Regions from separate parts of the Parabacteroides sp. HGS0025 genome, predicted to be linked through region 2. Evidence: riboswitches for the same ligand, from Rfam matches in the RefSeq annotation. Region 2 holds a riboswitch; each other region holds the start of a gene.

Evidence for each region. A riboswitch is a leader RNA that binds a small molecule or an ion and turns the genes downstream of it on or off. The one in region 2 is predicted to bind thiamine pyrophosphate.
Region 1: linked by a shared signal. The riboswitch ahead of HMPREF1212_RS13260 (sulfide-dependent adenosine diphosphate thiazole synthase) and the one ahead of HMPREF1212_RS01405 (TonB-dependent receptor) in region 2 are both predicted to bind thiamine pyrophosphate.
Region 3: linked by a shared signal. The riboswitch ahead of thiD (bifunctional hydroxymethylpyrimidine kinase/phosphomethylpyrimidine kinase) and the one ahead of HMPREF1212_RS01405 (TonB-dependent receptor) in region 2 are both predicted to bind thiamine pyrophosphate.

What each region holds. Positions count from the first base shown of each region.
Region 1 is NZ_KQ033902.1:3,351,555-3,358,506, reverse strand. Features, by position in the region: gene HMPREF1212_RS13290 (alpha-2-macroglobulin family protein) at 1-714, shown strand, start outside; gene HMPREF1212_RS13285 (GAF domain-containing protein) at 902-1,408, opposite strand; gene HMPREF1212_RS13280 (MATE family efflux transporter) at 1,485-2,834, shown strand; gene HMPREF1212_RS13275 (nucleotidyltransferase family protein) at 2,901-3,194, shown strand; gene HMPREF1212_RS13270 (HepT-like ribonuclease domain-containing protein) at 3,187-3,582, shown strand; gene HMPREF1212_RS13265 (cytidylate kinase-like family protein) at 3,587-4,228, shown strand; TPP riboswitch at 4,247-4,342, shown strand; gene HMPREF1212_RS13260 (sulfide-dependent adenosine diphosphate thiazole synthase) at 4,403-5,173, shown strand; partial or broken gene HMPREF1212_RS13255 (hypothetical protein) at 5,275-6,237, opposite strand; gene HMPREF1212_RS26690 (DUF6769 family protein) at 6,767-6,952, shown strand, end outside.
Region 2 is NZ_KQ033902.1:413,721-420,672, reverse strand. Features, by position in the region: gene nusA (transcription termination factor NusA) at 1-1,108, opposite strand, end outside; gene rimP (ribosome assembly cofactor RimP) at 1,118-1,585, opposite strand; TPP riboswitch at 1,772-1,888, shown strand; gene HMPREF1212_RS01405 (TonB-dependent receptor) at 1,951-4,149, shown strand; gene pnuC (nicotinamide riboside transporter PnuC) at 4,155-4,748, shown strand; gene HMPREF1212_RS01395 (PDDEXK nuclease domain-containing protein) at 4,809-5,870, shown strand; gene HMPREF1212_RS01390 (thiamine diphosphokinase) at 5,899-6,540, shown strand; gene HMPREF1212_RS01385 (hypothetical protein) at 6,643-6,952, opposite strand, start outside.
Region 3 is NZ_KQ033902.1:2,835,260-2,842,211, forward strand. Features, by position in the region: gene HMPREF1212_RS11105 (BamA/TamA family outer membrane protein) at 1-347, shown strand, start outside; gene HMPREF1212_RS11110 (DUF5686 and carboxypeptidase-like regulatory domain-containing protein) at 595-3,147, opposite strand; gene HMPREF1212_RS11115 (AAA family ATPase) at 3,280-3,828, opposite strand; TPP riboswitch at 4,000-4,096, shown strand; gene thiD (bifunctional hydroxymethylpyrimidine kinase/phosphomethylpyrimidine kinase) at 4,119-4,967, shown strand; gene HMPREF1212_RS11125 (thiamine phosphate synthase) at 4,964-5,560, shown strand; gene HMPREF1212_RS11130 (thiamine phosphate synthase) at 5,551-6,255, shown strand; gene thiC (phosphomethylpyrimidine synthase ThiC) at 6,267-6,952, shown strand, end outside.

The DNA.
Region 1 (6,952 bases), 2.9 Mb from region 2:
TCGAAAGTCCTCTCGTCGGATGACTGGCTGAGTACGCAGTCGACTGCTTTCGCATTGGTTTCGCTCTCTGAATATATGGGTAAATATAAGGTGTCCGGTACGATGGACTTCTCGTATGCCTGTGCAGGAAAGAGTGACAAAGTAAGTACTACCAAGAATATCTGGACGGAAGTCCTGCTGGATAAGGCCGGAACTTCTGCTTCCGTGGAACTGAAAAATACCGGTAAGTCTACCTTGTTCGCCCGCGTTATTACCGAAGGTATTCCGGCACAGGGCAAGGAAGAAGCCTATGCAAACGGCATCTCACTGGCAGTTAGCTATACCGATCAGGACGGCCGTGCGGTGGATGTGGCTGACTTGCCGCAAGGAACGAACTTCATCGCAGTCGTTACCGTGAAGAACCCTACCGCCCGCGGCATCAACAATGTGGTACTGACGGAAATATTCCCTGCCGGTTGGGAGATACTTAATACCCGCTTCCTTAATGAAGGGGCAACGGATAACAAAACTATCGGGGTAGACTATCAGGATATCCGCGACGACAAAGTGTATAGTTATATCGACTATCTGCCTTCCGGCCGTCAGGTAACGGTAAAGATCAACCTCTGCGCCGTCTATCCGGGTCGTTTCTATCTGCCGCCTGTTTATTGCGAAGCAATGTATGATAACCTGACCCGTGCGAATACGGAAGGGAAGGAAGTCGTTGTTAAGTAGGTATATATTAGTAAATAAGTAGGGGCCTTTTATATCAAAGGCCCCTACTTATTAATTCTACCCTGTACACCGTAGTTGGTTATCCTGTACACCCTGGTTCTCCAGCCTGTAGAGGATAATCGGCCAGGGTGTACAGGGTAATTTTAATGCATAGGGACTTTTGTGCTAAAAGGTAGTAAGGAACGAGTTAGTTCCCTGCCTCTTCGGTATTAGTCGTATAGGTAGCCGAAAGCATTTTGCATATATTTTCCAGATACAGGGCATCCGTCTGGTCGAAACTATTCAGGGTATCGCTGTCAATATCGAGTACAGCAACAACTTTGTCGTTGTGAATAACCGGTACTACGATCTCCGATTTCGAGTCGGAACTGCAGGCTATATGTCCGGGGAACTGATCCACATCCGGTACCACCTGTGTACGTGCCTCTTCCCATGCCGTACCGCAAACGCCTTTCCCCCGGCGGATACGTGTACAGGCCAATGGCCCTTGGAAGGGAGCAAGTACCAGCACATCCTCTTTTACCCTGTAAAAACCTACCCAGAAGAAGTTGAAGGTCTGCTTCAACGCGGCTGCTATGTTTGCCATATTGGCTATCACATCCGTCTCACCGGCCAGCAACGACTCTATCTGCGGGAGCAACGTCTGGTATTGTTGCTCCTTATTTCCATCACTTACGATTAAATTCTCTGCCATCTTTTAAACTATTATAGTAAAACAAAGGTAAAAATTAATCGTAAATATCCGTACCTTTGCACATCAATTGGTTTTTATGGCAAAACAAAACTCTCCTCTGGTACTCGGTACCGAACGTATTGGAAAGCTGCTTACGCAGTACGCAATTCCGGCAATTATAGCCATGACGGCTTCTTCGCTCTATAACATGGCAGACAGTATTTTCATCGGACATGGGGTTGGCCCGCTGGCTATCTCCGGTCTGGCCCTGACCTTCCCGCTGATGAACCTGGCGGCGGCTTTCGGCTCGCTGGTAGGGGTGGGGGCTTCCACGCTTGTGTCTGTCAAGCTCGGTCAGAAGGATTATGACGGGGCGAATAAGGTGCTGGGCAATGTGCTCGTACTGAATGTGCTGCTGGGGCTGGCCTTTACCTTTGCATTTTTATTTATGCTTGATCCGATCCTTTACTTCTTCGGGGCAAGCGAGCATACGATAGCTTATGCCCGTGACTATATGGAGATTATCCTGTATGGTAACGTTATTACCCACATGTATCTGGGATTGAATGCCGTGCTACGTTCGTCCGGTTTCCCGAAACTGGCGATGTATGCAACGTTGGCTTCGGTCGTGATCAACTGTGTGCTGAACCCTATCTTTATCTTCGGCTTTGATTGGGGGATCAAAGGCTCGGCCTGGGCAACGGTCATCTCGCAGGTTATTTCGCTGACGGGACAGTTTATCCATTTCTCCCGTCCGACGCAGTTGCTTCATTTCAAGAAAGGGATTTATAAGTTGAGGAAAGAGATCGTAAAAGGTATTCTTTATATCGGGATGTCTCCTTTTCTGATGAACCTTTGTTCCTGCCTGATCGTGATCCTGATCAACCGCGGGTTGAAGGAGCATGGCGGCGATATGGCGATTGGTGCTTACGGTATCGTGAACCGTATTATCTTCCTGTTCGTCATGATCATAATGGGCTTCAACCAGGGAATGCAGCCGATTGCCGGATATAATTTCGGTGCCCGTTTATATCCCCGTGTGACGGAAGTAACGAAGCTGACTATGAAGTGGGCTATCGGGGTGGCTACGGCCGGTTTCCTGTTGTGCCAGTTGTTCCCGACCCTGATCGTTCATATGTTTACGACGGATGACGAGCTGGTGAAAGCGGCTGTGTTTGGCCTGCACATCGTGTTTGCCGTCTTCCCGATCGTTGGCTTCCAGATGGTGGCGACCAACTTTTTCCTTTCGATCGGTATGTCGAAGAAAGCGATCTTCCTGTCCCTTACCCGGCAAATGTTGTTCCTGATCCCTTGTCTGATCATCCTTCCCCGTTTCTTCGGAACCTTGGGTGTCTGGATCAGTATGCCGGTAGCCGATACGATCGCCACGGTGGTCACGGCTCTTGTACTGGTTAATCAGTTCAGGAAGTTCAAGGAGCATAATTAAGTGGATTATCTGCTTGTAAATAAAAATAAGAAATCCTATCTTTGTCTTGTTACGAAATAGTTCATTATGAAAACAAAGACAGAATATTTGGAACTGCTCCGTTTGTATAAGCAACAAATGGCAGAGCGGTATGGCATTATCCGGCTTGGGATATTCGGTTCTGTGTCTCGTAATGAGCAAAAGGAAGATAGCGATTTGGATGTTTGTGTGGAGATGAAAGAACCGGATGGTTTCATCCTTCTGAATATCAAATACGAACTGGAAGATTTGCTGAAGTGTAAAATAGATATAGTCCGTTTGCGTGATAATATGAATGCTTTACTGAAACGGAATATAGATAGAGACGGAATCTATGTGTAAAGAAGAGATTGCATTATTATTGGAGCAAATAAGAGACTCGCTGGCTGTAGTCATGGAGAGGGCTCTTGTCGTAAAGACTGTGGAAGACTTTACACATTCTGCTGATGGAATGATGCGTCTCGATAGTATTTGTATGCAATTGGTAACTGTAGGTGAAGCGATAAAGAATATAGACAAATATACGAATAAAGAACTTTTCCCCCGATATCCTTCTATTGACTGGAGAAGTGTAATGGGATTACAGGATATAATTGCTCATCAATATTTTAATGTAGATGCAGACATTATCTTCCGTATAGTAAAAGTAAATATACCGGAGTTACTGATTGTAATAGATCATATTATTGCAGATCAAAAGGAAGAATCCTTAAAAGAAAATACTGAATAAGTTTATGGATAACAAAATCATATTGACCATTGGCCGTCAGTTTGGCAGTGGTGGTCGTGAGGTAGGGCAGAAGCTGGCTAAGGCGTTGGGAATCGCTTATTATGATAAGGAACTGATGGCTGTAGCTGCTAAGGAAAGTGGTTTGAGTGAGGAATTTTTCGAAAAGGCGGACGAGCGTGCTTCCAGTGGGTTGTCTTATGCCTTTACGATGGGATATTCGTATATGGGGATGTTCACGCCTTATAATGATATTCTTTCCAACGACGGATTATTCAAGTTCCAGAGTGATGCCATCCGTAAACTGGCTGCCGAGCAATCATGCATACTGGTGGGACGTTGTGCCGATTATATCCTGCGTGATGATCCGGATTGCCTGAGCTTCTTTATCCATAATAATATGGAGAACCGTATCCAGCGTATCCTCGAGTACCAACCCGTAACCGTGGAGCAGGCAAAGGAACTTATGGCGAAAACCGACAAATCACGTGCCGCCTACTATAATTATTATACTAATAAGGAATGGGGAGTAGCCTCGTCCTACAACTTCTCTATCGACGTATCTGTATTGGGTGTAGACGAAACCGTCGAGTTCATGAAAAGTTTTGTTGAACGGAAAATGGAGAAACGGCCGCCGCATTTCGGATAATTTACTATCTTTGCCGCTGACTTATCATAGGGGTGCCTTAATATACAGGCTGAGATTATACCCATAGAACCTGCCCGGGTAATGCCGTGAAGGGAGAATCGGTAGAATTGCTAAATAAAGGAGAGCTTAACCTCTATGTGCTCTCCGATGTTTAAACACTAATTTATTATTGTAATGGAACAAATCGTTTCAACAGGAATTATTGACTCTTATTTTGCGAAACTGAAGAGCAATTTATCAATTGATGTGGCTATTGTAGGCGGTGGCCCTTCTGGTATCGTAGCTGCTTATTACCTGGCAAAAGCCGGTAAGAAAGTTGCTCTTTTCGACCGTAAACTGGCTCCTGGCGGAGGTATGTGGGGCGGAGCCATGATGTTCAATGATATTGTCGTACAGGAAGAAGCGATGCCGATCGTGAAGGAGTTGGGCGTTACTTATCACGATGCAGGTAACGGCACTTATATTATGGACTCGGTTCATACTACTTCGGCTCTGATCTATCAGGCAACAAAGGCCGGTGCAACGATCTTCAACTGCTATTCGGTAGAAGATGTGGTATTCCACAATGATGCCGTTGCAGGTGTTGTTGTAAACTGGGCCCCTGTTATCCGTGAGGGTATGCATGTAGACCCGCTGACTATTATGGCGAAAGCTGTATTGGAAGGTACAGGACACGATTGCGAAGTGGCACGCACAGTTGCCCGTAAGAACGATATCCGTTTGAATACCCCGACAGGCGGTGTGATCGGCGAACGTTCACTGAACGTAGAGCTGGGCGAACAGACCACAGTAGAGAATACAAAGGAAATCTATCCGGGATTATTCGTTTCCGGTATGGCAGCCAACGGCGTAAGCGGTAGTTTCCGTATGGGGCCGATCTTTGGCGGTATGCTGATGAGCGGAAAGAAAGCAGCCGAGCTGATCTGCGAAAAGCTGGATAAATAATACGGAATAACAAGGTATTATAATACAAAAGGACGGTCATCCTGTTTTTGGGATTTCCGTCCTTTTCTGATATAGTAACATAAAAACTTACCTATGTCCTGTTACATGTTCTCTACAATCTCCCGTTGTTTCTTGAAAAACTGTATTCTTTGCATCTCACCGCTTTCGGAGATCATAGTCGAGAACTTCCTGAGCGACTGAACCCATTCCTTCATGCTTTTACACATGTCTTTATCTCTCGATGTGATCGAGTTGATCGAAAATATCCGGATCAGGCTCAGTTGCAGACTGGATGTTTCCACATAGCTGTAAGTCGCTTCGAAGTTGATGTTGGAGATATAGATATGTACATCTTTCCCTGTATCGAACTTTCCTTTGGAGGCTATTGCTTCCAGGTCGTCCAGTAACTGAAGAAGATCTGCCTGCAGGTTGGTCACTTCTTCATCCGTAATAAGGTGGATGCTGGCAAAATATTTAATGTCGTTTACCAGATAGTGAAACATCATACAATCCCAGATATAATTCGTTGTCTGTATGTACTGCGTGGCTTTGACAAAATCTTTTTGTACCTGCTTTAGCTCGTCCGAGAGAGTTTACTCCGAAAAATACTTTACACAGTTCACCTTCTCATTCTGGTACATCCATTTGAATAAGCGGAACTTCGACAAGTTCTCATATTGCAGGTAAAAAGTCTGCGGAATCATATTCGATGCCGTGCTCAGTTCTGAAGTCGGATCGTCGTGCAACGCTTCAAAGACTTCAAGATAGTGGTCAAGAATAGTATAATACGTTTTGATAGGATCTGAATAATGTAAAAGATTCAGGTCGAACATCGCGTTGTTAGTATAACTTATACCCACGATCTGGTCCAGTGAAACTCCCATCTTCTTTGAAATGATAGAAGCTTCGTTGAGTGTGAAAGGAACTTCACCGCGTAATCTGCGATACACGGCTTCTTTTCCTATATAAAGTATATCCATCAGCGTATTCGCCAGGTTTACGCCATCAGGTATTTTATTCTTCATCACCTCAATCAGGTTTGTATTTAATACATCTGTATTCATTACCAAATTCTCCCTTTTAAAAATATATATGTTCATTTATTAAACAATATACGGGACGTAATGTTTCGGAAAACGCAACAAACATGTTTGCGACCACGTGGATGTTGCGAATATCTGACAAGCGGGTGCGGAGATTATACGAATAAGAAATAAGCGGGATGCAAAATACCTTATATCCGAAATAAAACTCCCGTTTTTGCTTAGTAAATTCGCATATCTCAATGAAAGAGAGATAATGATGGTTTGGATGGATAGTTATTATCGCTTAATATTAAACAAAGTGATTGTGAATTGAGATAGCATTAGAATGGATGAACTTTATTTTATTTTAGTCTTAGATTTTTTGTTTATAAATTATTTGACCTAACCAAACATTTGCTTGTATAATCAGAATGAGTAGACCACTAATGCTAATACCATGAACAGCTGCCCAGCTGAGAGGTGACCTCTCGGCCGGGTTTTTTTATGATATATCTTGCATTTGCCATTGAGTTGCAAAATAAACTTCCTATTTTTGCAGCATAAAGTTATGAAAGCGAAAGAAAAGATAGTCCGTTATGTCATGCTGCTGGCAAGTATTGTCATGCTGCTGTCGGTGGTGATACCTCATCATCACCATAGCAACGGGATGCCTTGCTTCAAGTCGCTGACTACCGATACCCACAGTCATAAGAGTGCTTCTTCGCACGATTGCGGGTGCAACGGGCACAATCTG
Region 2 (6,952 bases):
CCCAGCTGTCTATTTCATCTGTAAATTCATCCAGATAAATGTCTTCCTCATCAGCTCCTTCCACATCACGGAATACATCTATCGTGTATTCAGTCAACATACAGGCCAGTTTAATATTCAAACCGCCTTTACCGATCGCCAATGAAACTTCTTCAGGACGAAGATAAACCTCTGCCTTATGTTCTTCTTCGTTCACTCGTATGGAGGAAATTTTCGCCGGGCTTAATGCACGCTGGATAAACAGCGATACATTGGATGTATAGTTAATTACATCGATATTCTCGTTTCTCAACTCACGGACAATTCCGTGGATACGAGAACCTTTCATTCCTACGCAGGCACCTACCGGGTCGATACGGTCGTCGTACGACTCAACAGCCACTTTTGCCCTTTCTCCCGGGATACGTGCGATAGCCTTGATCGTGATCAGGCCGTCGTTAATTTCAGGAACCTCAAGTTCAAATAAGCGCTGCAGGAACATTTTATCTGTGCGCGACAGAATGATCTTCGGATTATTATTGTAGTTATCCACCTTTTGTACAATCGCACGAACGGTTTCCCCTTTACGGTAGAAATCGGAAGGGATCTGTTCTGTTTTCGGGAGCAGCAACTCATTACCCTCGTCATCCAGCAACAGGATCTCTTTCTTCCACACCTGATACACATCAGCTGCTACAATATTTCCTATTTTGTCTTTATATTTAGCATATAAACTATCCTTCTGCAATTCAAGAATTTTTGAAGCCAGCGTCTGACGCAGGTTCAGGATGGCACGACGTCCGAAACCGGCGAAAAAGACTTCGTCAGTCACTTCTTCACCCACTTCACAGTCGGCATCGATCTTACGGGCCTCGGTCAACGTTAGTTGCAGATTCGGATCTTCCAGTTCGTCATCAGCCACGACAATGCGGTTTCTCCAGATCTCGAAGTCACCTTTTTCAGGGTTGATAATTACGTCATAATTCTCATCCGTACCAAACATTTTAGCGATTACGTTACGGAAGGAATCTTCCAATACGCTGATCATCGTATCCTTATCTATATTTTTCAACTCCTTGAACTCCGCAAGGGTGTCAATCATACTGATTGTTTCCACTTTCTTGGCCATAATCTTTCTTTACTTGAATCTTATTAGGTATTTTGTATATTTTATTTCATCGAATGTATAGGATTGATCTTCCTGAACGGTAACTTTTCGTTTTGATCCTTCGGGTTTTACCTGTTTTTCAACGGTAACTACCACCCCGTTATCATCAGCCGATTTCAATACTCCGGTCAGCTTCACGCCGCTTTTCAGCAACATTTCCACTTCGTTTCCTATATTCTTCACATATTGACGAAGCACTTTGAACGGAGAAGTAACGCCTGCCGATCCGACTTCCAGTTCGAAATCTTCCACCTCACGGTCCAGATGTTCTTCCACATACCGGCTCAATGCTGCACAATCGTCGATGCAAACACCCTCATCATTATCTATCTCAATAATAATAAGGTTTCCCGGTTTAATTACCACGTCAACTAAATAGTTGTCGGAAGAAGCCAATTTCTCTTCAACCAACTGAGTTATTACTCCCTTTTCAATCATAAACATACTGTTAAGAACAAAAGAAGGGGACTACCCGCCCCCTCCTCATCTTCGCTTAATCGCCCGCAAATATACAAATAATCAGCGAGTTTTCAAATAAAATCTATCTTTTTATAAGAAAATGAAGAAAATCATCATCCCGGCCGGTCATTTGGTATCTTCCGGTTTTTTCCGTTCCTTTGTATTCCGAATACAAGGGGGTGCTTGCAGCGTTCTAGATATGGAACGTACCGCAGGCTGAGATGATACCCATATTACCTGATACGGATAATGCCGGCGAAGGGAATTGTAAAACATGGTATACTTCTTCACACAACACACCTCACCTATTCACTTATCAGGTTTTAAACTTTAAGGACAAAAGGATGAAAAGTGTATTGATTATTTGTGCCGGATCTCTGGCCTCATTCGCAGCAGCGGGAAACCGTCCCGAGCCTGTCGATTCTCTCAAAATTTCCCGTGATGTATCTTTAAACGAAGTGGTGGTCACAGCCACCAGGGTAGCCAAAGGTACGCCAGTAGCTTACAGTGAATTATCAAAAAAAGAACTCACCCGGAAGAATGACGGACAGGGTATTCCCTACCTCATTTCCCAGTCACCTTCCGTGATCATGACATCCGATGCCGGAACAGGGATCGGATACTCCGGCTTCCGTATCCGTGGTACGGATGCCAACCGTATCAATATCACCGTCAACGGCGTTCCGGTCAACGACTCCGAATCACATACCGTCTTTTGGGCGAACATGGCCGATTTCGCTTCTTCCGTCGACAACATACAGATACAGCGCGGAGCGGGAACATCCACCAACGGAGCCGCCTCTTTCGGTGCCACCGTCGCCATGCAAACACAGAAACCCGACCTGAAGCCTTATGCAGAATACGCTATTTCTGCGGGTTCGTTCGGAACCGTAAAAAACTCCGTCAAAGCAGGCACAGGACTACTCCATGAACATTTCGTATTCGACGCCCGCTATTCCAATATCCAAAGTGACGGGTATATCGACCGGGCAACGGCCAACATGCACTCCTACTTTGGCTCCGCAGCTTATTACGGAGATAACACGTTGATCCGTTTCCAGACTTTCGGCAACGTGGAAAAAACATACCAGGCATGGACAGGCGTCCCCTCCTATCTGTTGGAAAGCGACCGCACCTATAATCCATGCGGTGAATACACCGAGAACGGCATCACTAAATTCTACAATAACCAAACAGATAATTACTGGCAGCAAAATTATCATCTGATGGCCAGCCAGCGTCTGGGTGATTTATGGAATATGAGCCTGACCCTTCACTATACGCACGGTGAGGGGTATTACGAAGATTATAAGGCCGATGCCAAATTCAAATCCTACAAACTCAACTCTTATATCAACGGAAAGGGAGATACAATAACACGTTCCGATCTCGTTCGCCGTAAATGGCTGGACAACGATTTCTACGGAGCCGTTTACAGTGCCAATTACCGTGCCGAACGCCTCCAGATGAGCTTCGGTTCGGCCGTTAACAAATATACGGGCGATCACTTCGGCCGTGTCATGTGGGTAAAGAACAGCGAAGCACTTCCGGAGCCAGATTTCGAGTACTACTGTAATACCGGTAACAAACTGGATTATAATGCCTATGTAAAGGCAAACTACCGGATACTCCCCTGGCTGAACGGATACCTCGACTTACAATACCGTGGCATCCATTATTCCATTAAGGGTAGCGACGACAAAGCCGGTGATAACATCCACGTCAATAAATACTGGAATTTTTTCAACCCGAAAGCCGGCATCAATATCCAGCAGGGAGGACATAACGCATTCGTCTCTTTCTCGGTAGCCAACCGCGAACCGAACCGCGACAACTTCACGGAAGCCGCCCCCGACGAACGTCCCGTCCATGAAACTTTATATGACTACGAAGCCGGCTACAGTTTCGGCAACCAGCGCTTCCGCGTAGGAGCCAACCTCTATTATATGGATTACAACAATCAACTGATCCTGACCGGAAAGATCAGCGAAATCGGCGAAGCTTTGACCACCAACATCAAAGACAGTTACCGCATGGGTATCGAACTGACAGGTGGCGTAAGCATCACCCACTGGCTCGACTGGAACGGGAATGTTACGCTAAGCCGCAACAAAATAAAAAACTTCATCCAATATATAGACAACTGGGATACCGGAGGACAAAACAGCAAATATCTGGGAACCACCGATATCGCTTTTTCACCCGGTATCATTGCCAACAGCATGTTCGACTTCAACCTGAAAAGATTCTCCGCCAGCTTTAATTCGCAGTTTGTCGGCCGTCAATACATCGACAATTCCTCCGACAAAGGACGTTCGATCGATCCTTATTTCGTGAACAGCCTGCGTGTTGGATATGTTTTCAAACCGAAATTCATCAAGGAAATCGGTGTGGATGTAACAATCAACAATCTTTTCAACGAACAATATGAAACGAATGCCTGGGTATATTCCTATATCGAGAACGGAACCTTGAAAAAGGACGACGGTTATTTCACCCAGGCAGGCACCAGTGCGATGGCGCGCATCACCTTCAAATTTTAAAAACAATGGAACAAATACTGGAATATTTCGGAGTCATAACCGGGTTACTTTACCTGCTGTTGGAAATCAGGCAGCATAAAGCCATGTGGGTGGTAGGGTTCCTCACCTCCCTGGTATATGTCTTTGTCTTTTTCTTCTCGAAAATATATGCCGACATGGGGTTGAACATATATTATGTTGCGATCAGCATCTATGGTTTCTGGAAATGGGCACAGACAGATAAAACGGCGGATAAGGAAAAACCTGCCTCCGAAACGATCCTGTATTGCCATATCACCTGGCCATTATTCGGAGGGATAGCCCTGGCTATCCTTTCCATCTACGGACTGCTCTATTACGTGCTGCACAACTTCACCGACTCTCCCATCCCGATGGGCGACGCCTTCACCACTTCAGTCGGCATCGTCGCCACCTGGATGCTGGCCCGCCGTATCATCGAGCACTGGATATTCTGGGTTGTTGTAAACTTCGTCTCGGTATATCTTTATTACCTGCGGGGCCTTTACCCTACAATGTTTTTGTATATTTGCTACGCAGTTTTAGCAATAGTCGGTTACATTACATGGATAAAAAAAGGAATAAATACAAAACAAATATGAAATATTGAAAATAACCTCTACATTTGTGAAATCAAACAAATTTACTAATAACAAAACCTTATGAACACAATTCTTAAATCCGATCTCGAATACAAACAATGGCTTATTGACCTTAAATATCGTATTCGAAACAGTCAAATCAAGGCTGCACTGAAAGTTAATACCGAATTAATCATTTTATATTGGGATTTAGGAAAGGAAATTGTTTCCAAGCAAGAACAATCACAGTGGGGCGATGGGTTGATCAAACAATTAAGCTCTGATCTGCAACAAGAGTTTCCTGATATGAAAGGTTTCTCTATCAGCAATATCAAATATATAAAACAGTGGTATTTATTTTATTATAAGCATATTACAATTGGCCAACAAGTTGTTGGCCAATTAGAGAACACACTAAATATTCAAGATTTAGTATCCCAAATTCCTTGGGGGCATAATCTCCGCATCATTGCTCAATGCCAATCAATAGAAGAAGCTCTGTTCTATATTCATAAAACCATCGAATACGGTTGGAGTCGCAGTATGCTAGATACACATATCAAACAACAAGAATTTCAACGGACGAGACATTCCATCTCAAATTTTTCCCGTTTATTACCAACGATTCAAAGCGATTTGGCTCAACAACTACTAAAAGATCCTTATAATTTCGATTTCCTGACGCTTACAAACAACTATAAAGAGCGAGAGTTAGAGAATGCGCTAACCGATAATATAACAAAGTTTCTAATAGAACTAGGGGCTGGCTTTGCCTACGTAGGGCGACAAGTACCATTAAAAGTTGGAGACAAAGAATTTTATCTTGATTTACTTTTTTATCATTTAAAATTACGTTGTTATATCGTTGTTGAGTTAAAAGCCACTGATTTCATGCCAGAGTACACCGGAAAACTAAGTTTCTATCTGACAGCAGTGAATGATTTATTAAAATATCCAACCGATAATCCAACGATAGGCCTTTTAATATGCAAAAATAAAGATAGTTTTATAGCCGAATATTCATTAAAAGGAATCAATCAACCTATAGGAGTATCGGAGTATGAACTCACCAGACTATTCCCTGATAATTTCAAAGGAAGTCTCCCGTCTATTGAAGAAATAGAAGCTGAATTAAAAGAATAAACAATAATAAAGAAAGGAATAAAAACGAATGATAACACCTTATGATTGTGTAGTGGTTGCTAACGGAAGTTTTCCGCAGACAACCTGGCCGCTGGAACTTTTGGAGAATACCCCCGTTATCATTGCCTGCGACGGGGCTGTACAAAATCTGCATGAACGGGGACTGATACCGACAGCCATCGTTGGCGACCTCGACAGCATCCCTTCGGAAATGCTCGAACGATACGCCGACCGTATCCATGTGGTGGAAGACCAGGAAATAAACGACCTGACAAAAGCCGTCCGGTTCGCCCATTCTTCTGGCTATCAAAAATTACTGATCCTGGGAGCAACCGGCCTGCGGGAAGACCATACACTGGGAAACATATCTCTCCTGACGGATTTCTCCCCTCTGTTCGAAACAGTAGAAATGATCTCCGATTACGGACGCTTCATCCCCGTACTGCAAACAGCCACATTGCCAAGCATACCCGGCCAGCAAATATCGATCTTTTCCATGTATCCCTGCGGAGAAATAACCACCGAAGGTTTGCGCTGGCCTATTACCCGCCGGCGCCTGACAGCCTGGTGGCAAGGATCCCTCAACGAAGCCCTGGGAACAAGCTTCACGCTCACCCTCTCCTCCGATGCCCGGTTGATCGTCTATTTCCAAACCCCTCTTCCGGCATAACCGTCAATAAAAAAAATGCCCCGGAAGGAAACCACTCACTTCCGGGGACTTAATACACCCTCAATTTTACAACTTAGTATATTAAAACCTCACGGTCTTACGTTATGCTGGTAATTTATTCAGCTGCCAAGCCTTCCATTCAGGAAAACCATCGATGTTATCATTTATCTGAAATAATAACTTATCGTCAGCAACTTGTTTCAAGACTGTTTTAGGAGCAAGAGGCAAACACATGTCGTCTACTTCAAAAAAAGCCTTCAACAGGATCACATCATAGCCTTCGCGAACAATTTCCTTTTTTATTACCACCGGTACTTTTAATTGTGCCAAGTAATAAGCGGAACGTTCATAGGCACACCATTTATTTCCCTCCAGATAGAGATGTACTCCGTTCTGGTTGTCAATCTCGTTT
Region 3 (6,952 bases), 2.4 Mb from region 2:
CTTATTCCGAATTACCTTCATTCGGCTCCCCTTTCGACCTGCGCGGATATTACTGGGGCAAATACAGGGATAAATCGATGGCCTATGGCATCCTTGAATACCGTCATATGTTCGGTTCCCCGGCAAAATACAGAAGCGGAAACTTTTGGGCTAAATGTGGTTTTGTTGCCTGGCTGGGAACCGGAACGATCGGAAATACACCGTTCGATTGGAATAAATGGAAGCTAAACTTCGGCGCAGGATTACGTGTACAAATGCAACCGGGTAAGAACTTCAGGCTGGATATAGGAAAAGAGCCGGGACTCGACGGAGTACAGGTTTATATGAATATGACGGAAGCATTCTAATTAACTTTTTTGCTTTAGCGTTTGCCTTCATTGATCTCTTAAGAGTTTCACCTATTTCGTATGCTTGAAACAAGTGTTTCACCTAGAAGAAACAGTTGTTCCATCATAGTGAAACACTTGTTTCTTCTAGGTGAAACTTTTTCAGGATAAGCACTCAAAATATCCTAGAAGCAATCATTACATAAAAAAGATCCGTTGTCATTAACTTGGAAGTATTGACAACGGATCTTTTTTTATTTGTCTTTATTTAGAACGATAGCTTCATCGAGAAGCGTATACCTTTACGCTGTATATTCGGGTTATCACGGTAAGTCAGACGCCAGACATAATCGAGGCGAAGGAACTTAAAGATATTCTCTATACCGACTCCGGCTTCCATATAAGGAGTATTACCTAACGTATATGAACCTTCCGGGAACAGATACAGATCTTTACCCCCATAATACGGATTGTTCTTATCAGTCAGATTTCCCCACATTCCACGGAATGACAATACTTCTCTCCATTTCAGTTTCTTTACCAAAGGAAGACGGTTCAGAATAAGCCCGTTCATAAAGTATGTCACATCCCATGATGCATATTCATCACTGATAAACTCCATCGCATTCATATTGGTATATGACTCGGGCTGGATCGTATAGGATAAGTTTGCATTCGGCAGGATCAGCAACGGATAAGGCACCTTATCCCATACTTTACCCGCTTTACCGATAATATCAAGATATCCGAAAGCAGAGAACCAGAAACGTTTCTGAATACCGATATCCGTACGGTTATAAGTATAATCAGCCCCCAGCACCCCTTTTCTTGCAGTGATATGGCTCAATGTAATTACCGGAGCATCGAAAGTGATCGGATACCGGTAGTTACGGGTCTGATAGAATTTCTCATTCGGAGCAAAGCGGAACTTAAACTCCATTTCTGTCATCGAATACGATTTGATCGGTGTGATACGACCGTCTTCCTCTATTCTGTCGAACACGGCATAATCAGTCGAGTATTCTTTCTTATTACGGAGAGTCACGCCATAAGCGATCCCGTTATAATGTTCCCGGTAATATGCCAGCTCTGCATTTCTCAGATAAGTGGCACGGGTGTCTCTCTGACGTTTCCAGGCAAGGAAGATGTTATCCTTGTTGGTGTACATATACTGCTGTCCCAACTGATTGATATCGTAAGTATATTGTAACCGGAGAGAATTAACCGGAAACTCCTTCCGATATTCCTTTTTATCATTAAAGGAATACTCCACTAATGCATCATACTTCAGTTTTCTGTCAGTCGTTCCGTATGCAGCATATCCTTCAAGGAAAAGACGCTTGCTGAATGCCGTAGTAGTAGTTCCACCCACACGGAAACGGGCACCTTCAATAGCATTACCACTGATAAAGGTATTGGCTGGCCCAAACTCAAACTTATTCTTTACCGGATCGGTACTCGTACCGACATAGCCTGAAGTAAGGATAGTGATAACTTTCTCTGTCACATAAAAGACAGGGACGGCACGCAGTTTAGCCATCAGCTTCTCGACTGTGTTCTGTTTTCGTGTGCCGGCTTCTTCCGGACGGTTGAGATCCCAGAAATCATCCGGTTGCTTATAAGCATTCTGCAAAGTAATCACCGGAGCGCTTTCTTTGAATATATCATCTTTTTCAGGTGGAAGAAACGAATGGTCGCTATAAATATTCAACCTTCGGGCATACATACCTTTCGACTTCTCCGTTAGTTTGAAGTCTACATTTATATCGTCTTTGGTGATAATACGCGTACCGTCTTCCGTTCGCTTGAATGTCTGTTCGATGGTCATTCCGCTGACAAAGTTCAGGTTGATGTTCTTCGGAACATTCAAAATAGCTTTCTGCACAAAGAAAGTGGAGTCGAGTGTAACGAACAGGTGTCCGGTAAAGCCGAAGCCTTCGGATACGAACGGAACAAATCCCAGGTCAACACATTGTTGCCCGTTTACCTGGACTGTATCGAGCAGATAATATTTGTAGAAGTTTGGCCCCATCGTAGAGAGCGGACTTACAAAACGTTGCAGGAAGAGAGGTATATCGTTCTTGAAGATATCTACTTCCCGGAATACTTCTCCCAGGAACTGTTGCATACCGTCGCGTGAAAAGATCTCATCCACACCGGCTGCCTTTGCTCCCAGCACGACTCTTTTCTCCACTTTCGGGTCTTTACGGTAAAATACACCTTCTACCTTTTCCTTCTCAGATACCGGAAGGATTGTCTTACCGACATCCAGCGTATCGATATAATCGATAAGGAAGTCGAACTTACCTCCTTTGCCGTTCTCCTTTTTAGGCTTCGGGTGATAATCGTTCATGGCAAATACCATCTTTTCATACTGACTGTAGCTGAAGTAATCATGATTGCGCGGGTTATTACTTTCGCGTTTATCGATCATATTCTTCACGAAAGTAACAGCCGGATTATCTTTCTTGCTGTATTTCTCTTTTGTCGGCCTGATGAATACTTCATTAAGAAGTATACTGGAAGGAGCCAGAGCCACTTTGAAATAGTTCTTCTTCCCGACGGCTACTTTAAACTCTTTTTCTTCGTATCCGAGGTAGGATACGGATAAGGTACGGGCATTAGAAGATGTAGTCAATGTGAATTTACCATCATCATCAGTTGTTGCCCCTATCGTTGTACCTTTAAGTATAACCGAAACATACGGTAACGATTCTCCTGTAATTGAGTCCGTTACAACTCCATTTATTATAGTGTTCTGACCTTTTGAAGCAAAAGCTATTATTACAAATGTCAGAATAAAAACAATCTTTTTCCCCATCACTTTTTATTAACTCTCTCGTTAAGACTCCGCAAAATTATAACAGATTATTCTTTCTTAATGTTCCAAATTGCACCGAATATATTCCAATTGACAACAAATCTCATTAAAAAGACTTTCTGTATAGAATAATTAAAACAATCTTATACTATCAATAACAAAATCTCTTCTTTCCGTTACCGGAACTTTAGGTATTTCTATTAATGTATAACCTGCTTTTTCGTAAACCTCTTTCATTACATAATAAGTATCTATCGCTTCATTAAACAATTGTTTTCGTTCTTTATCCGTACAATATATATCTTCCCAAGGGGGCAGTATAAATACTTGTTTGCTATATCTGTATTTAGCTACTGCTTGTTCTATATTCTCCTTGTCCGGCAACCCGATCAGCGCAGCATAGGCCAACGTATCGGGGATTCCTCTGTCGAAGAATAATATACCATCATTTCCGGCATTAGCCAGATACGAGTCAATGGAACGTTCCAGCATCAATTCAGTATACAATGCCGTATCTTTCCACGGAAGGGCTTCTCCGCCTTGTTGCATCTGCTCTTTTATGATTTCGCGTGCAACCTCTTCTACCGCTTTAAATCCCGACCTTTCGAGTTCTTCAATTAGTGATGTTTTACCTGTGCCTGGTCCACCCGTAATAACATACAAACCTGTTTGTTTCAGCATGATTTGTCTATTTAATTATTATGGCAAATTGGAAACTACAACCCGGAAGAAAAGCAATATTAAACCCGGATTGCATGGACAAATATAAGGGTTTATTTCGTTATGGCTATAAAATCTCTCTTAAATTTAACAATTCACTTTTGTTTTCTCCTACCAATCTTGTTACCTTTGTACACGAAAAGGGGGTGCCATACTGTAAACGGGCTGAGATTATACCCTGTGAACCTGATGCGGGTAATGCCGCCGTAGGAAAGACAGATAAAGGCTTTTCCCTCCTTTTGCGTGTAATAATGAAAACAGATACAATGTATCGCTATCCGGTAGCACTTACAATTGCCGGTTCAGACAGTGGCGGTGGAGCCGGTATACAAGCAGATATTAAAACATTTTCTGCATTAGGGGTTTATGGCGCTTCCGTCATAACATCGGTTACTGCCCAGAACACACAGGGAGTCAGAGGTATTCAGGCCATTTCTCCTGAGATACTGAAAGGACAACTGGATGCTGTCTTTGAAGATATAACGATCGATGCCGTAAAGATCGGCATGTTACATAATAAGACAGCAGCAGAGATTGTAGTAAACACGATAGATACCTATTCCCCTTCCTATATAGTATTAGATCCGGTCATGATCTCGACCAGCGGCAATAAGCTGTTGCAGGATGATGCCATAGACATTATTGTACGCGAACTCTTCAAACGTACTACGTTGGTAACGCCCAATATAGATGAAGCGGAATTCCTTTCAGAGATGAAGATCACTTCAGAAAAAGAGATGGGACAGGCCGCCGATAAATTACTGGCAATGGGATGCCGTGCCATCCTGATGAAAGGCGGTCATCTGAAGGGAGATAAAATGACCGATATCTTATACACGGAAGATAGGCCTCCTCTCCGACTTTCGGCAGAAACGATTGAAACAGCGAACGGTCATGGAACCGGTTGTACATTATCTTCTGCTATCGCGGCTTACCTGGCACTGGGAAACAACTTGCCACAGGCTGTAAAATCAGCTAAGGACTATATTACAAAAGCTATTCTTGCCGGAAAGGATGTGAAAACCGGTCATGGACACGGACCCTTGAACCATTTCTTCTCCCCGGTGCCTTTGATTAAATTAGAAATGAAGGAGCAATGAAACTGATCGTTATAACCACCCCTTATTTCTTTGAAGGCGAAAGCCGGATAATATCCCGGCTCTTCCGGGAAGGAATGGAGAGATTGCATCTACGCAAGCCACAAAGCAATATGGATGAATTGCGTATGCTATTGGATGCAATACCGTCAGAATACCATTCCCGTATCGTCCTGCACGATCATTTCGAACTGGCCATAGAATTCCAACTGGCCGGTATCCATCTGAACAGCAGGAATCATACGAGACCGGAAGGATTTAAAGGAAGCATCAGTCGCTCTTGTCATTCTTTAGAGGAAGTACAGGGAAACAGTGAACTGGATTATGTTTTCCTTAGCCCTGTCTTCCAGAGTATATCAAAAGAAGGTTACGGTAGCGGATTTCCGATGGAGGTTTTACATAAAGCGTCTTCTGATGGTATTATCAATCAAAAAGTGATAGCTCTTGGTGGTATGGACAACACAACTATACCCTTGATAGAACTACTCAACTTCGGAGGTGTTGCAGTGCTCGGAGCCTTATGGGGTGATAATCCTTCAGAAAAAGAAACAGGCTCTATTATTGAACGATACAAACAATTAAATATATGGCGATAGATTTCAAATTACATGAACAGGATAAGAAAGGATGTTTCATCCCCCGCGAAAAAGGTGAACGCCTGATGTTCATTACTCACCGTACGTCCAAATATACAGAGTATGAGGAAGTGAAAATGGTTTTAGACGGAGGGTGTTCGTGGGTTCAGCTTCGTATGAAAGATAATATGAATATCTTCACTGCCCGGGAGATATCACAATTAATCTGTGCCCATGAAACGAAATGTACTTATTGCATCAACGATAATATACAAATTGCATTGCGATGCGGTGCAACTGCTGTTCATCTGGGAAAAGAAGATATTACAGTAGCCGAAGCCTGGAAGAAAGCAGACGAATTGCTTTATCCGGACGAGAATTTTTATATCGGAGCTACGGCCAACACGTTTGAAGACATTAGCCGGGCTATCAAACAAGGAGCTTCCTATATCGGATTGGGCCCGTTCCGCCACACGGAGACAAAAAAGAAACTAAGTCCTGTCCTCGGATTGGAAGGATATCAAAAAATAATACAACAATGTAAGGATGCCGGCTATAATATACCGATATTTGCAATCGGAGGTATTTGCCTGGAAGATGTCGGGGCGCTGATGCAAACCGGTATAACAGGTATCGCTGTCTCCGGAGCAATTATCAATGCGGATGATCCTGTGGAAGAGACACGCCGCTTTATTAACGAAATAAATAAATATTAAAATATACATCAATGGCAAACAAGAAGAACACGATGCGTATAACCTATCCGTCATCGGAGAAAATATATGTACCGGGAGAGATCAATAAGATCAAGGTGGGAATGCGCAAGATCAAATTGCTGGATACGGTTACTGTTGAAGAGAACGGTGAAAAGACCTTTAAGAAAAACAATCCGGTGATTGTTTACGATACGAGTGGCCCTTTTTCCGATCCGAAGATAAATATCGACATAACAGCCGGTATTCCACGTATCCGCGAAGAATGGTGCAGCAAACGCAAGGATATCGAACAGTTAAGCCAACTGTCGTCGGAATATGGCCGTAGCCGTTTGGAAGACAAAAGCTTGGATAAAATACGTTTCCCGAAACATTATCTGCCTTACCGGGCAAAGGAAGGCAAAAATATCACCCAGATGTACTATGCCAAACGCCGTATCATCACCCCGGAAATGGAATATGTAGCTATCCGTGAGAACCAGCAGATCGAAGCATTGGGATTGAAATCATATATCACTCCCGACTTTGTCCGCAAGGAAATTGCAGCCGGCCGTGCTATTATTCCGGCTAACGTTAATCATCCGGAAGCCGAACCGATGATTATCGGGAAAAAGTTTCTGGTAAAGATCAATACCAATATCGGTAACTCCGCTTTGTCGTCAGGTATCAGTGAAGAGATAGAAAAAGCGGTTTGGAGTTG